DNA from 2 places in the Micromonospora rhizosphaerae genome. Region 2 is predicted to be linked to the other one. Evidence: predicted binding sites of a transcription regulator. Region 2 holds the regulator's gene; the other holds the start of a gene.
What was found. Region 2 encodes HrcA, which represses chaperone genes, less so after heat shock. Its sites were predicted from a motif close to GGTTNGCACNCTCNNNNNGAGNGTGCNAACC; they were not measured.

Region 1 (7,121 bases), 6.6 Mb from region 2:
CCCCCGGGTGCACGAGCCGGCCTACGATCCGGACCCGGACCACTACGTCACCTGGGACTACGCCCGCGGGTACGCCGACGGCGTGCACGACACCCTCACCGAGGGCACCGAGGACGACAGCTCCTCCGAAGCCTGACCCTCCGGCGCGCGATCAGGCGACCAGCCCGGCGCGGAAGCCCGCGGCGACGGCGTGCGCCCGGTCCCGGGCGCCGAGCTTGCGGAACAGCCGGCGGGCGTGGGTCTTGACGGTGTCCTCCGAGACGAACAGCTCCCGGCCGATCTCCGCGTTGCTCTTCCCCTCGGCCATGCCCAGCAGCACCTGGAGCTCCCGTTCGGTCAGGCCGACCGAATCCCGGCTGGCGCGCGGGGCCGCGGCGGGGCGCTGACCGGTCGGCGGCGGGGACTCCGGCTCATTGCCGGCCGGCTCGGCCTCGTCGTCGCCGCGCTGCACCGGCACCACGGTGGGCGGGCTCCCGGGCCCCTCCGCCGGCCCCGCCGTCCAGGCCGGCGTCGGACCGCCCTGGGTACGCCCCGGCGGGGTGGACCGGGCGGTGCCGCCGACGGCCGCGGCGTCCCGGGCCGGGTCGGTCACCCGGTGCCGGGCCGGTCGTCCGGGCGCCGAGAGCAGCAGCAGCGCCTTCGCCACCGCGCTGGTCAGGTCGTGGTCCGTGCCCTGGATGAGCCCCCTGGCCCCGGCGCTGATGGTGGCCGCCGCCGCCTCCGCCTCCTCGGCCCCGAGCAGCAGCACCGCGGCCTGCGGCGCGCGGGCGAGCACCCGGCGCACGAAACCGGCGCTGTCCGGCCGGGTGAGGGCGGTGTCGGCGAGCACCACGTCGACCGGACGCTCGGCCAGCCGCAGCATCACCTCGGGATCGGAGACGGCGGTCCGGACGACCGAGGCCAGCCCGAGTCGCGCCGCCGCGGAGGTCAGGTGCTGGGCGGCGAGCGGCGTCCGAAGGCACACGAGAACGCTACGCACAGTGGTCTCCTCTCCGCCTCAGAGCAGACCACGGCCGACTCGCGTCGGGAGGAGGTTCCGGGCAATCATCCGAACTTTTCCGGCAGATGGGGCATATGCCGCGAGTTGTCCGAGGTTTTGGATCAAAGATGTGTGAGCGCGGGAAAGCTCGGGTACCGAGACGCCAGGCCGGAAACGGTGCGCCTGCGCGGACCGCCGCCCGGTAAATGCCACACGAAGGATTCTCCGCGGTGCCGCGCGGGAGGAGGGGTGCTGATGTCGAACGTACGTAGACTGCCCGGACCCATCGTCGATCTCTGGGACTGGCAGCGGCTCGGCGCCTGCCGGGGCCGGGACAGCGCCCAGTTCTTCCACCCGGACGGCGAGCGGGGCTCGTCGCGGCTACGCCGCGAGTCCGGCGCCAAGGCCGTCTGCCGGACCTGCCCCGTACGCGCCGAGTGCGCCGCGCACGCCCTCTCCGTCCGGGAGCCCTACGGCGTGTGGGGCGGGTTCAGCGAGTCCGAGCGGCTCCGGCTGCTCGCCCTCGGCTGGGAGGACCTGGCCGACCGCCGCCAGACCCGGGTCGACATCGCCCGGCTGGAGGCCCGCCTCGGCCGGCCGCACAAGTCCACCGTGCCGGCCCAGCGCAAGATCGCCTGACCCGGCCGACAGGTCGTGCCACGAGCAGACCGCCCGCCTGGCCGGCACTGTGGAGCTGCCCCGCCGGCGCACCCGGGCCACGGAACGGGGGAACCCGGGCCCGCGCCCCGTTCGTGCGGGCAGCTCCAAAGCGAGCACGACAGAAGCAAGCCCCGGATTCCCGGAACGGAACCTCCGAGCCCGGCAACCGGGCGGGCGGCGGGTCAGCGGACGGTGACCTTGACGGTGTGCCAGCCGGTGGCGCCGTCCGGTGCGACCGGCCGCTGCTGGCCGGTCTGGGTCTGACCATCGGCGTCCGTCGCCCGCACCTGGAGGGTGTGCTCCCCGGGGGTCGCGTCCCAGCGCCAGGACCACTGCACCCAGGTGTCCGCCGAGACCGTCGGGGCGAGCGTCGCCTCGCGCCAGGGGCCCTCGTCGACGCGTACCTCGACCCGGCGGATGCCCCGGTGCTGGGCCCAGGCCACCCCGGCGACCATGACCGGGCCGGCGCTGAGCCGGTTGCGCGACCGGGGGGTGTCGATCCGCGACTGCGTCCTGATCGGGCCCTGCGCAGACCACCCGCGCGGGACCCAGTACGCGTCGAAATCCGCGAAGCTGGTCAGCTCCAGCTCGGTCACCCACTTGCAGGCCGAGACGTAGCCGTAGAGGCCGGGCACCACCATCCGCACCGGGAACCCGTGCTCGACCGGCAGCGGCTCGCCGTTCATGCCGACCGCGAGCAGCGCGTCCCGCCCGTCCCGCAGCACCGTCGTCGGGGTGCCGCAGGTCCAGCCGTCCACCGAGCGCCCGACCACCTGGTCCGCGCCCTCCTCCGGCTCGGCCTCGTCGAGCAGCTCCTTGATCGGTACGCCCAGCCAGCGCGCGTTGCCGATCAGGTCCCCGCCCACCTCGTTCGAGACGCAGGCCAGGGTGACGTACCGCTCGACCAGCGGCCGGCGGAGCAGGTCGGCGAAGCTGAGCGTGATCTCGTTGCGGACCCGGCCGTGGATGCGCAGCTGCCAGGTCTCCGGGTCGACCTGCGGCACCACCAGGGCAGTGTCGATCCGGTAGAAGCCGGAGTTCGTGGTCACGTAGGGGGCGAGCTCGGCCAGGGAGAGGTCGGCGCCGGCCGGCACCGCCGGGGCGGCCGCCGACGGGGTGGGCAGCGCGACCGCCCGCCGGGCCGCCGACACGCCCCGCCGCCCGCCCAGCCAGTGCCCGCCGAGCCCGGCGACGGCGGCCGCGCCCAGCAGCGCCCCCGCTCCGGTCAGGAACCGTCGCCGCCCCTCCGGATCCACCTCGTCCCCGTCGGGCGTGGGCGGGGACCAGGACCACAGGTCCGTCTGCAGCGGACCGGCCAGGAGCAGCCAGAGCACCAGCGCGCCCAGCGCCGCGCCGACCAGCGAGGGCAGCGCGTCGGCGGCGTCCGCGCCGGCCCGGGTCAGCGCGGCGGCGACCCCGATGGCGGCGAAGGCGGCGATGCCGACCAGCCCGATCCAGAGCCGGCGGGCGGCCAGTACCCCGAGCAGCGCCGCGAACGCCGCGAGCAGCAGCGCCGTCCCGATCAGCAGAGCGATCTTGTCGTACGTGCCGAAGAGCGCGATGGCGAACTGCTTGACCGGCTCGGGTACGAAGTCGACGACCAGCCCGCCGACCGCGATCAGCGGCGCCGAACGGGGGCCGGTGAGGACCGCCACCGGTTCGGCGGCGCCAATCGCCACGGCTGCGGCGGTGATCCCGGCCAGTGCGGCGTACCCACGGGAGGTGGTGCTCATCGGACCAGTCTTGTGGATCACCGGGGCCGACCGGTAGCGACGTCAGCGTTCCGTAACCAGAAACGGGTCAGGGCACACCGCCGGCGTGGCGGTGTGCCCTGACGTGGCCGTCCGGCGTCGGGTCAGAAGCCCGGGCCGTGCTGGTGACCGTGACCGTGGCCGTGACCGTGCCCGGCGGCGGCCGGCTCGGCCTTCTCCGGCTTCTCCACCACCAGGCTCTCGGTGGTGAGCAGCAGGCCGGCGATCGAGGCGGCGTTGACGACCGCGTTACGGGTCACCTTCACCGGGTCGATGATGCCGGACTTGACCAGGTCGACGTACTCGCCGGAGGCGGCGTCGAGGCCGTTGCCCCACTCCTTGCCGGCGACCTTCTGCACCACCACGTAGCCGTCGTGGCCGGCGTTCTGGGCGATCCAGCGGAGCGGCTCGACCAGCGCCTTGCGCACGATCGAGACGCCGACCTTCTCGTCGCCGGTGAAGCCGAGGTCGTCGTCGAGCACGGGGAGGATCTGGGCCAGGGCGGCGCCGCCGCCGGGGACCGTACCCTCCTCGACCGCGGCCTTGGTCGCGGCGATCGCGTCCTCGATGCGGTGCTTGCGCTCCTTCATCTCGACCTCGGTGGCCGCGCCCACCTTGATGACCGCGATGCCACCGGAGAGCTTCGCCAGCCGCTCGGCCAGCTTCTCCCGGTCCCACTCGGAGTCCGAGGCCTCGATCTCCTTGCGGATCTGGGCGACCCGGTCGGCGACCTCGGAGGGCTGACCGCCACCGTCCACGACAGTGGTGTTCTCCTTGTCGACCACCACGCGGCGGGCGGTGCCGAGCACCTCCAGGCCGACCTGGTCGAGCTTGTAGCCCAGCTCCGGCGCGACCAGCTCGGCGCCGGTCAGGATCGCCATGTCCTGCAGCATCGCCTTGCGGCGGTCACCGAAGCCGGGGGCCTTGACCGCGCAGACCTTGAGGGTCTTGCGGATCGCGTTGACCACCAGGGTGGACAGCGCCTGACCCTCGACGTCCTCGGCGATGATGAGCAGCGGCTTGTTGTTCTGGAGGACCCTCTCCAGCAGCGGCAGCAGCTCCTCGATCGCCGAGATCTTCTGCGTGGTGATCAGGATGTACGGGTCCTCCAGGACCGACTCCTGCCCCTCCACGTCGGTGACGAAGTTCGGCGAGATGAAGCCCTTGTCGAACTGGAGACCCTCGGTCACCTCCAGCTCCGTGGTGAGCGCGGAGCCCTCCTCGACGGTGATGACGCCGTCGCGGCCGACCTTCTCCATCGCCTCGGCGATCAGCTCGCCGATGGTGGCGTCCTGCGCGGAGATCGTCGCGACGTGCGCGATCGACTCCTTGTCGGCGACCTCGACGGCCCGGCCGAGCAGCGCCTCGGAGACCTTGCTCGCCGCCGCGTCGATGCCCCGCTTCAGGCCGGTCGGGTTGGCCCCAGCGGCCACGTTGCGCAGGCCCTCGCGGACCATCGCCTGGGCCAGCACGGTCGCGGTGGTGGTCCCGTCGCCGGCGACGTCGTTGGTCTTGGTCGCCACCTCCTTGACCAGCTGCGCGCCGAGGTTCTCGTACGGGTTGGTGAGCTCGATCTCCTTGGCGATGGTCACGCCATCGTTGGTGATCGTCGGCGCACCGAATTTCTTGTCCAGGACGACGTTGCGCCCGCGCGGGCCGAGAGTGACCTTGACCGCGTCGGCTAGGGCGTTGACACCGTGCTCCAGCAGGTGCCGGGCGTCGTCCGAGAAGCTCAGGATCTTCGCCATGAATGTCCCTTCGAAGTGACGTTGCCCCGGCCCGGCGAGCCGGACCGGGGCAACGACACTGATCGGTTGCTTACTTCTCGATGACCGCGAGGACGTCGCGGGCGGAGAGCACCAGGTACTCCTCGCCGGCGTACTTGACCTCGGTGCCGCCGTACTTCGAGTAGATGACGGTGTCGCCGGCCTTGACGTCAACCGGGATCCGGTTGCCCTTGTCGTCGATCCGGCCCGGGCCGACAGCGAGGACGGTGCCCTCCTGCGGCTTCTCCTTGGCGGTGTCGGGGATCACGATGCCCGACGCCGTGGTGGTCTCAGCCTCGTTCGCCTGGACCAGGATCCGGTCCTCGAGCGGCTTGATCGCAACCTTGGTCGCGGTAGTCACGGGCATACCCTCCTGGGGTACTGGTTTCGTTGCCGGTCGGCGCGGCCGACCGGCGTCAATCTGCCACATGCCACCGGGCGGGGCCGTCGTCGCGGGTGCCGGTCCGCCTGGCGTTCAGCGCCCGCGCCTCGCGGCCCGGGAGCTGGCACCCTCAGGGTGAGAGTGCTAATCGCAGATTATTCCTCGGCTAGCACTCCGTCAAGGAGAGTGCCAACCCGCCGGCCGGCGGGTCGCGGGTGCCGGGACAATGACCGGGTGGATCTCGACCAGCTCGCCGCGCTGCGTACCCCCGAGGGGTCGGCCGCGCTCGCGGCGGCCGCCGAGCTGGCCGGCGGCGATCCGCTGACCGCGGCGGCCGCGCTGCGCTCGGCCGGCATCCCGGCCGGCCTGGCCGCCGCCGCGCTCACCCAGGCCGAGCTGCGCCGGCGGGCGGTCGGCAAGTTCGGCCCGGCGGCGGCCGGCATGTTCCTCACCCGCGCCGGGCTGGAGCAGGCCACCCGCGGCGCGGTCGCCGCACGGCGCGCCGCGCGGTTGCGCGCCGCCGGGGTGCGCACGATGGCCGACCTGGGCTGCGGCCTCGGCGCGGACGCGCTCGCCGCTGCCCGCGCCGGCATCCGGGTGTACGGCGTGGAGGCCGACCCGGTGACCGCCGCCATGGCCGCCGCGAACGCCGCGGCGGCCGGGCTGGCCGACCTGTTCACGGTGGAGTGCGGCGACGCGACCGCGTTCGACGTGACCCGGGTGGAGGCGGTCTTCTGCGACCCGGCGCGGCGGAAGGCCGGCACCGGGCGGCGGATCTTCGACCCGAACGCGTACTCGCCGCCCTGGGACTTCGTCGTCGGGCTGGCCGAGCGGCTGCCGCGGACGGTGGTGAAGGTGGCGCCGGGAATCGACCACGCGCTGATCCCGGCGGGCGCCGAGGCGGAGTGGGTCAGCGTGGCCGGCGACCTGGTCGAGGCCACCCTCTGGTGCGGCCGGCTCGCCGAGGTCCCCCGCCGGGCGACCCTATTGAAGGAAGGGCCCCCTGTTAACGCCTCTGGTAGAGCAGGGGACCCCTGTTATCAGCTCGCCGGCTCCGGTGACGCACAGGCGGCGGTCGGGCCGGTGCGGCGGTACCTGCACGATCCGGATTCCGCCGTGGTCCGGGCGCACCTGGTCGCGGAGCTGGCCGGGGAGCTGGACGCGACGCTGGCCGACCCGAGCATCGCCTACCTCTACACCGACGCCCCGGTCGCCAGCCCGTTCACCCGCTGCCTGGAGGTCACGGACGTGCTGCCGTTCTCGCTCAAGCGGCTGCGGGCCATGCTGCGGGAACGCCGGGTCGGCCGGGTGGAGATCCTCAAGCGCGGTTCGGCGCTGGAGCCGGAGCGGCTGCGCCGGGACCTGAAGCTGGCCGGCGACGCGGCGGCCAGCCTGGTGCTGACCCGGGTGGCCGGCGCGCCGACCGTGCTGGTCTGCCGACCGGTGCCGGCCTGACGACCGTTTTCGGCTCGCCCACCGCGCCGAGCCACGTTAGCTTGTCGGGCATGGCGGGACAGGGCACTCCGGCGACGGCGCTGCTGGCAAAGCGGAAGATCCGTCACAGCACCCACCCGTACGACGTC
Region 2 (7,121 bases):
CGGGTGCTGCGGGAGGGCGAGGCGGGCGCCGGCGACCCGGTCGAGGTGGTGGAGCGCCCCGCGCACGGAGTGACCATCGGCGAGATGTTCCGGGCGCTGACCCTGGAACCGGAGCTGCTGCCTCGGCTGCTCGAGGTGTCCGATCTGCCCGAACCGATCCGGGAGAAGGTGCGCCGCCGGCTCACCGGCAGCCGTTCCTGACCCTGCCGGGCCGGCCCCTCGCCGGCTGCCGGTCCGGCGGCCTACGTGTCGGCGAATACTTCTGCCAGCACCTGCGTCCGGGCGGCCCGGTCGTCGCTCACCTTCGCCCAGGTGCCCTGCTTGGCGGTCCATTCCAGATCACCGAAGCGGACCCGCTTCACGCCGTGGTCCTCGGCGTGGGAGACCAGCCAGTGCGCGTACCGCCAGCCGTTGCGGGCGTCCGCGGCCGGCACGGCCAGCCCGGTCAGATCGGTCGGCGAGGTGACGCCCGGCAGCCCCCAGTCCATCGTCAGCCCGCGGATCAGCGCGGTCGCGGCCGCCTGCCCGCGCATCGTCGGCGTCGGTCCGACCGTGCAGGCCACCGCGCCGGTCGCGTCGCCGAGCAGCGCGCGGGTCAGGACCGCTGCCTCGTCAGCCCACTTCTCGTACGCCTCGGGGTAGGCCGACCGCTGCACCCGCTGGGCGGCCTCGGTGACCCGCATCCCCTCCCAGCCCTTGACCTTCTTCAGCGCGGCGTAGAACCGTTTCGCCGCGTAGCGCGGGTCCCGGATCTGCTCCGGCGTGCCCCAGCCCTGGCTCGGGCGTTGCTGGAACAGGCCGAGCGAGTCCCGATCGCCGTGGGCGATGTTCCTCAGGTGCGACTCCTGGTACGCGGTGGCCAGCGCCACCACCACCGCCCGCTCGGGCATCTGCCGCTGCACGCCGATCGCCGCGATGGTGGCCGCGTTGGCCATCTGGTCGGCGCCGAGCACGACCCGCCCGTCGGCCTGCACAGTGCAGGTGCGGCTGGCCACCGGGAGCTGGAGTTGGTGCCCGAACTGCCGGACCACGAGCCAGACCCCGAGGAGGGCGACGACCGCCACTACCACCCCGCCTGCCACGATTGCCCGAGTTTGCACCCGCACCCCCTGTTCGACGATCCGACAAGCGTACGTTCCCCGGAACGCCGTACGGGTCGTCCGACCGGTTGCCTCCCGTTCCGTCACCGTCCCGCCACGATGGGCGATCGGCCGTCACTCCGGCGAGGCCGGCACCCAGGCCGGGTCCCGTTTTTCGCGGAACGCGAGCACCCCCTCGCGGCCCTCCTCGGAGAGGAAGTATCCAACGGAGAGCGCGGACAGCTCGGCGATCTCCGTCCGCAGGTCGGTGGCGGCCGGCCGGCGCAGCAGCTCCTTGGTGCCCGCCAGCGCCCTCGGTGCCCCGCGGACCAGCGACGCGCAGTACCGCTCGACCGCCGCGGCCAGCCCGCTCCCCGGCACGGCGGCGGTGACCAGGCCGATCTCGGCGGCCCGGCGACCGTCGAAGGTGTCCCCCGTCAGGTAGAGCTCGGCGGCGGCCCGCGGCTGCAGCCGCGGCAGCACGGTCGCGGAGATCACCGCCGGGATGACCCCGAGCCGCACCTCGGTGAAGGCGAAGGTGGCCTCCTCGGCGCAGACGGCCAGGTCGGCTGCCGCGATCAGGCCGAGCCCACCGGCTCGTGCCGGCCCGGCCACCTTCGCCACCACCGGCTTCGGGCACTCCCGTACCGCCACCAGCACGTCGCCCAGCATCCGGGCCGGCACGGACCCGCTGGCGTACGCGGCGGCGGTCTCCTTCAGGTCCGCCCCGGAGCAGAAGACCGGACCGGTGTGGTCCAGCACGATCACCCGGACCGCGTCATCCGCGACCGCGGCGGTGAGGCCGGCCAGCAGCTCGGTCATCAGCGGGGTGGAGAGCGCGTTGCGGTTGTGCGGGCTGTCCAGGGTGAGGGTGGTCACCCCACGGGCCGTGGCGACCCGCACGAGAGCGTCCGGAGAGGTCATGCGGGGCACACTAGTGGTCATGCCCAGCGCTCTTCCAGAAGGTGAATCCGTTCCGCGCGACGGATCGCTGCCCGCCACCGCCACCCGCGCGGTCGGCGCGCGCGGCTTCGGCGTGTACGTGCACGTGCCCTTCTGCGCCAGCCGCTGCGGCTACTGCGACTTCAACACCTACACGGCGGCCGAGTTGGGCGGCGGGGCCAGCCGCGAGTCGTACGCCGACACCGTGCTGGCCGAGCTGGCGCTGGCCAGCCGGGTGCTGGGCGACTCCCCGCCGCCGCGGGTGGACACCGTCTTCGTCGGCGGTGGCACCCCGACCCTGCTGGCCGCCGACGACCTGGCCCGGATCCTGGGCGGCATCGACCGCACCTGGGGGCTGGCCCCCGACGCCGAGGTGACCACCGAGGCCAACCCCGAGTCGGTCAGCCCGGAGTCGCTCAAGGCGCTGCGCGCCGCCGGATACACCCGGATCTCGCTGGGCATGCAGTCCGCCGCGCCGGGGGTGCTGGCCGTCCTCGACCGGAAGCACAGCGCGGGCCGGGCCACGGCCGCCGCGCTGGAGGCGCGGGACGCCGGGTTCGACCACGTCAACCTGGACCTGATCTACGGCACGCCGGGGGAGAGCGCGGAGGACTTCACCGCCTCCCTCGACCAGGTCGTGGCCGCCGGGGTCGACCACGTCAGCGCGTACGCCCTGATCGTGGAGGACGGCACCCGGCTGGCCGCCCGGATGCGCCGCGGCGAGCTGCCGTTCCCGAGCGACGACGTGGCGGCGGACCGCTACCTGGCCGCGGAGGCCGCCCTCGGCGCGGCCGGCTTCTCCTGGTACGAGGTCTCCAACTGGGCCCGGACGCCGGCCGCCCGGTGTCGGCACAACCTGCTCTACTGGACCGGCGCGGACTGGTGGGGCCTCGGGCCGGGGGCGCACAGCCACGTCGGCGGCGTCCGCTGGTGGAACGTCAAGCACCCGACGGCGTACGCCCAGCGGCTGGCCGCCGGCGCGTCACCCGGCCTGGCCCGGGAGGTGCTCCAGCCCGACGAGACGCACATGGAGGACGTGATGCTCCGGCTGCGGCTCGCCTCCGGGCTGCCGCTGGAGGTGCTGGACGACGCCGGGCGGGCCGGCGCGGAACGGGCGCTGGCCGACGGCCTGCTCTCCGGCCCGGAGTACGCGGCCGGGCGGGCGGTGCTCACCCTGCGCGGGCGGCTGCTGGCCGACGCGGTGGTCCGCGACCTGCTGCCCTGAACGGGAGTTGCCGGCCGGCCCGGAAGGCCGGCCGGGACTCACTTGACCAGGCTGATGCTCATCGGATAGCGGTACAGCTCGCCCTCGTTGGCCTTGACGCCGGCGAGGACGCCGAAGATGATGCCGAGGATGACCGCCGCGCCGACCGCGATGAACCCGATCGCGATGCAGGCCAGGAGCCAGCCGACCAGGCCGACGATCGACCAGAGCAGCTGGAAGTTGAGCGCCGCGACCGCGTGCTGGCGCACCGTCGGCGACTGGTTCCCCCGGGCCAGCATGGCGACCAGCGGGGGAAGCCAGCCCAGCACGCCGCCACTGACGAACATCGCCGCGGCGCCGCCGAAATGCGCGATCAGAGCCCAGGTCTTGTCCTCGTTGTTGGCGTAGCCCCGCGGCGGGCCGTAGGCGCCGCCGGTCGGATAGCCGGCGCCCGGCGGGGGATAGCCGCCCGGGGGCGGGTAGCCACCCGACGGGGGCTGGCCACCGGAGGGCGGCGGATACCCGCCGGGCGGGGGATAGCCGCCCCCGCCCGGTGCCCCGGACAGTGGTGCGGTGGGGGGCTCGTCTGCCGACGAGCCGAGCGGTGCCGACGGCGGGGTCGGGTCCGGCGACGGGGTGCCGGGGTCCCCCGCTCCGGGAGGGCGAGGTGGTTCAGTCATGGGCGTCACGGTAGGGGCCGCCCGCAAGGGCGCACCAGAGCGCACCGGTCGGGTTGACCGGACGATCGGGCCACCCGGAGGGTGGGCGATGACGCACCCCGGGTCCGGCTTGATCATCGCGTCGGCGGCCGGGCCGACGTAGACTGGCACTCAATACACTCGAGTGCCAGACGTCGGCCGGCGTCGCCGGCGGGTCCAGGTGCGTCAGGAGGTGGGAGATGGGTCTCGACGACCGCAAGCTCGCCGTGCTGCGCGCGATCGTCGAGGACTATGTCGCCACCCAGGAGCCGGTGGGGAGCAAGGCCCTCGTCGAGCGGCACCAGTTGGGCGTCTCCCCGGCGACGGTGCGCAACGACATGGCGGTGCTGGAGGAGGAGGGCTACATCCGGCAGCCGCACACCAGCGCAGGCCGGGTGCCCACCGACCGTGGCTACCGGCTCTTCGTCGACCGGCTGTCCCGGGTGAAGCCGCTCAGCCCCGCCGAGCGCCGGGCGATCGAGCGCTTCCTGGTCGGCGCCGTCGACCTGGACGACGTGGTGCACCGCACCGTCCGGCTGCTGGCCCAGCTGACCCGGCAGGTCGCCGTGGTGCAGTACCCGAGCCTCGCCCGCTCCTCGGTCCGCCACCTGGAGCTGGTGCCGATCTCCACCACCCGGCTGATGCTGGTCATGATCGCCGACACCGGGCGGGTCGAGCAGCGGCTGGTCGAGCTGCCCGCGCCGGTCCCCGCCGACGACGTCACCGACCTGCGCCAGCTGGTCAACGAGAAACTGGTCGGCACCCGGCTGTCCGACACCCCGCCGCTGGTGCAGACGCTGGTCGACGAGTCCGCACCGCACCTGCGCCCGGCCATGACCACGCTCTCCACCGTGCTGCTGGAGACGCTGGTGGAACGGCACGAGGAGCGCATCGCGCTGGCCGGCACCGCCAACCTGACCCGGGGTGGCCTGCTCGACTTCCAGGGCTCGCTGCGGCCCATCCTCGAGGCGCTCGAGGAGGAGGTCGTGCTGCTCAAGCTCATCGGCGAGGCCGAGACGAGCACGACCCGGGTGCTGATCGGCGACGAGAACGAGATCGACAACCTGCGTGCCGCCTCCGTCGTCAGCACCGGGTACGGCCCGGGCGCGACCATCGTCGGCGGCCTCGGCGTGCTCGGGCCCACCCGGATGGACTACCCCGGCAACATCGCCACGGTAAGGGCCGTGGCACGCTACGTGGGCGAACTGCTGGCCCAGAACTGACCAGTCAGGGCCGACGGCCGGCTCCGGCCGCCGACCGGCGCGACGCGAGACGAAACATGAGGACACGGAACGCAGTGGCCAGGGACTACTACGGCATTCTCGGTGTGAGCCGGGACGCCTCCGACGACGAGATCAAGCGCGCCTACCGGAAGCTGGCGCGGCAGTTCCACCCGGATGTCAATCCGGACCCGGAGGCACAGGAGAAGTTCAAGGACATCAACGCCGCGTACGAGGTCCTCTCGGACGACCGGAAACGGCAGATCGTCGACCTGGGCGGCGACCCGCTGGCCCCGGGCGGCGGGGGCGCCGGCGGCCCGGGTGGTCCCGGCGCTGGCGGGCCGTTCGTCGGCTTCCAGGACATCATGGACGCGTTCTTCGGCGGCGCTGCGGGCGGCGGCCGGGGCCCGCGGCCGCGTACCCGGCCGGGGGCGGACGCGATCCTGCGGCTGGAGCTGGACCTGCAGGAGACCGCGTTCGGCGTCGAGGCGCCGATCACCGTCGACACCGCCGTCCTCTGCACCACCTGCTCCGGCGCCGGCACGGCGGCCGGCACCCACCTGGCCACCTGCGAGGCGTGCGGCGGCCGGGGCGAGGTGCAGTCGGTGCAGCGCACCTTCCTCGGGCAGGTGGTCTCCGCCCGGCCGTGCACCGTCTGCCAGGGCTACGGCACCACCATCCCGCACCCCTGCCCGACCTGCGCCGGCGACGGCCGGGTGCGGACCCGCCGCTCGCTGACCGTCAAGATCCCCGCGGGTGTCGAGGACGGCATGCGGATCCGGCTGGCCCAGCAGGGCGAGGTGGGCCCGGGCGGCGGCACCGCCGGCGACCTCTACGTGGAGATCCACGAGCGGCCGCACGACGTCTACTCCCGTAAGGGCGACGACCTGCACTGCCGCGTCACCGTGCCGATGACGGCCGCGGCGCTCGGCACCCGGCTGACCATCAAGACCCTCGACAGCGAGGAGACCGTCGACGTCAAGCCGGGCACCCAGCCGGGCAGCACGCTGCGGCTGCGCGCCCGGGGCGTGCCGCACCTGCGCGGCACCGGCCGGGGCGACCTCTACGTCCACCTCGACGTGCGCACCCCGACCAAGCTCGACGCCGAGCAGGAGCGGATGCTGCGCGAGTTCGCCAAGACCCGGGGCGAGGAGGTCGCCGAGCTGACCAAGCAGGGCGGCTTCTTCTCCCGGATGCGTGACGCCTTCAACGGGCACGCCTGACCCGGCAGCTATCGGCCCCGGCCAGCGCCGGGGCCGATAGCCTGTGGATCGTGTCCGCGCCGCTCTTCCTGGTCGAGTCGCTGCCCACCGCCGACCGGCTGACCCTCGACGGCTCCGAGGGGCGCCACGCCGCCACCGTGCAGCGGCTCCGGCCCGGCGAAAGACTGCTGCTCGCCGACGGGCGGGGTGGCACGGCCGCCGCGGTGATCATCACCGTCGGCAAGGGCACCCTCGACCTCGAGATCACTTCCCGCGGGTACATCGACGCGCCCGTTCCGCGCCTGGTCGTGGTGCAGGGCATCGCCAAGGGGGACCGGGGCGAGCTGGCGGTGCAGGCGATGACCGAGGTCGGCGTCGACGAGATCGTGCCCTGGGCGGCCGACCGCTCGGTCGTCCTCTGGCGCGGTGACCGCGGCGTACGGGCCCGGGAGAAGTGGGTGGCGACCGTGCGGGAGGCGACCAAGCAGGCCCGCCGGGCCTGGTTGCCGGTGGTGGCCGGCGCGCCGGACGAGTCCACCGCCCGGGTGGCCCGCCGGATCGCTGGGGCCGCTGCGGCGTTCGTGCTGCACGAGGAGGCGGAGGAACGGCTGACCACCGCCGAGCTGCCCGCCACCGGCGAGATTGTGCTGGTCGTCGGCCCGGAGGGGGGCATCGCCGACCGCGAGCTGGATGCGTTCACCGAGGCCGGGGCCCGCCCGGTCCGTCTCGGCCCGTCCGTCCTGCGCACCTCCACGGCCGGCGTCGCCGCCCTCTCC

Region 1: the regulator HrcA is predicted to act here: its motif matches at 5,658-5,688, upstream of groES (co-chaperone GroES).

Annotation. Positions count from the first base shown of each region.
Region 1 covers NZ_FMHV01000002.1:9,070-16,190, forward strand. Annotated here, with positions in the region: gene GA0070624_RS00080 (DUF5319 domain-containing protein) at 1-136, shown strand, start outside; gene GA0070624_RS00085 (response regulator transcription factor) at 152-979, opposite strand; gene GA0070624_RS00090 (WhiB family transcriptional regulator) at 1,235-1,618, shown strand; gene GA0070624_RS00095 (molybdopterin-dependent oxidoreductase) at 1,822-3,372, opposite strand; gene groL (chaperonin GroEL) at 3,495-5,138, opposite strand; gene groES (co-chaperone GroES) at 5,209-5,523, opposite strand; gene GA0070624_RS00110 (THUMP-like domain-containing protein) at 5,773-6,993, shown strand; gene ybaK (Cys-tRNA(Pro) deacylase) at 7,044-7,121, shown strand, end outside.
Region 2 covers NZ_FMHV01000002.1:6,601,416-6,608,536, reverse strand. Annotated here, with positions in the region: gene GA0070624_RS31065 (MOSC domain-containing protein) at 1-201, shown strand, start outside; gene GA0070624_RS31060 (hypothetical protein) at 243-1,106, opposite strand; gene GA0070624_RS31055 (enoyl-CoA hydratase family protein) at 1,215-2,003, opposite strand; gene hemW (radical SAM family heme chaperone HemW) at 2,023-3,246, shown strand; gene GA0070624_RS31045 (DUF4870 domain-containing protein) at 3,285-3,905, opposite strand; gene hrcA (heat-inducible transcriptional repressor HrcA) at 4,124-5,146, shown strand; gene dnaJ (molecular chaperone DnaJ) at 5,221-6,366, shown strand; gene GA0070624_RS31030 (16S rRNA (uracil(1498)-N(3))-methyltransferase) at 6,417-7,121, shown strand, end outside.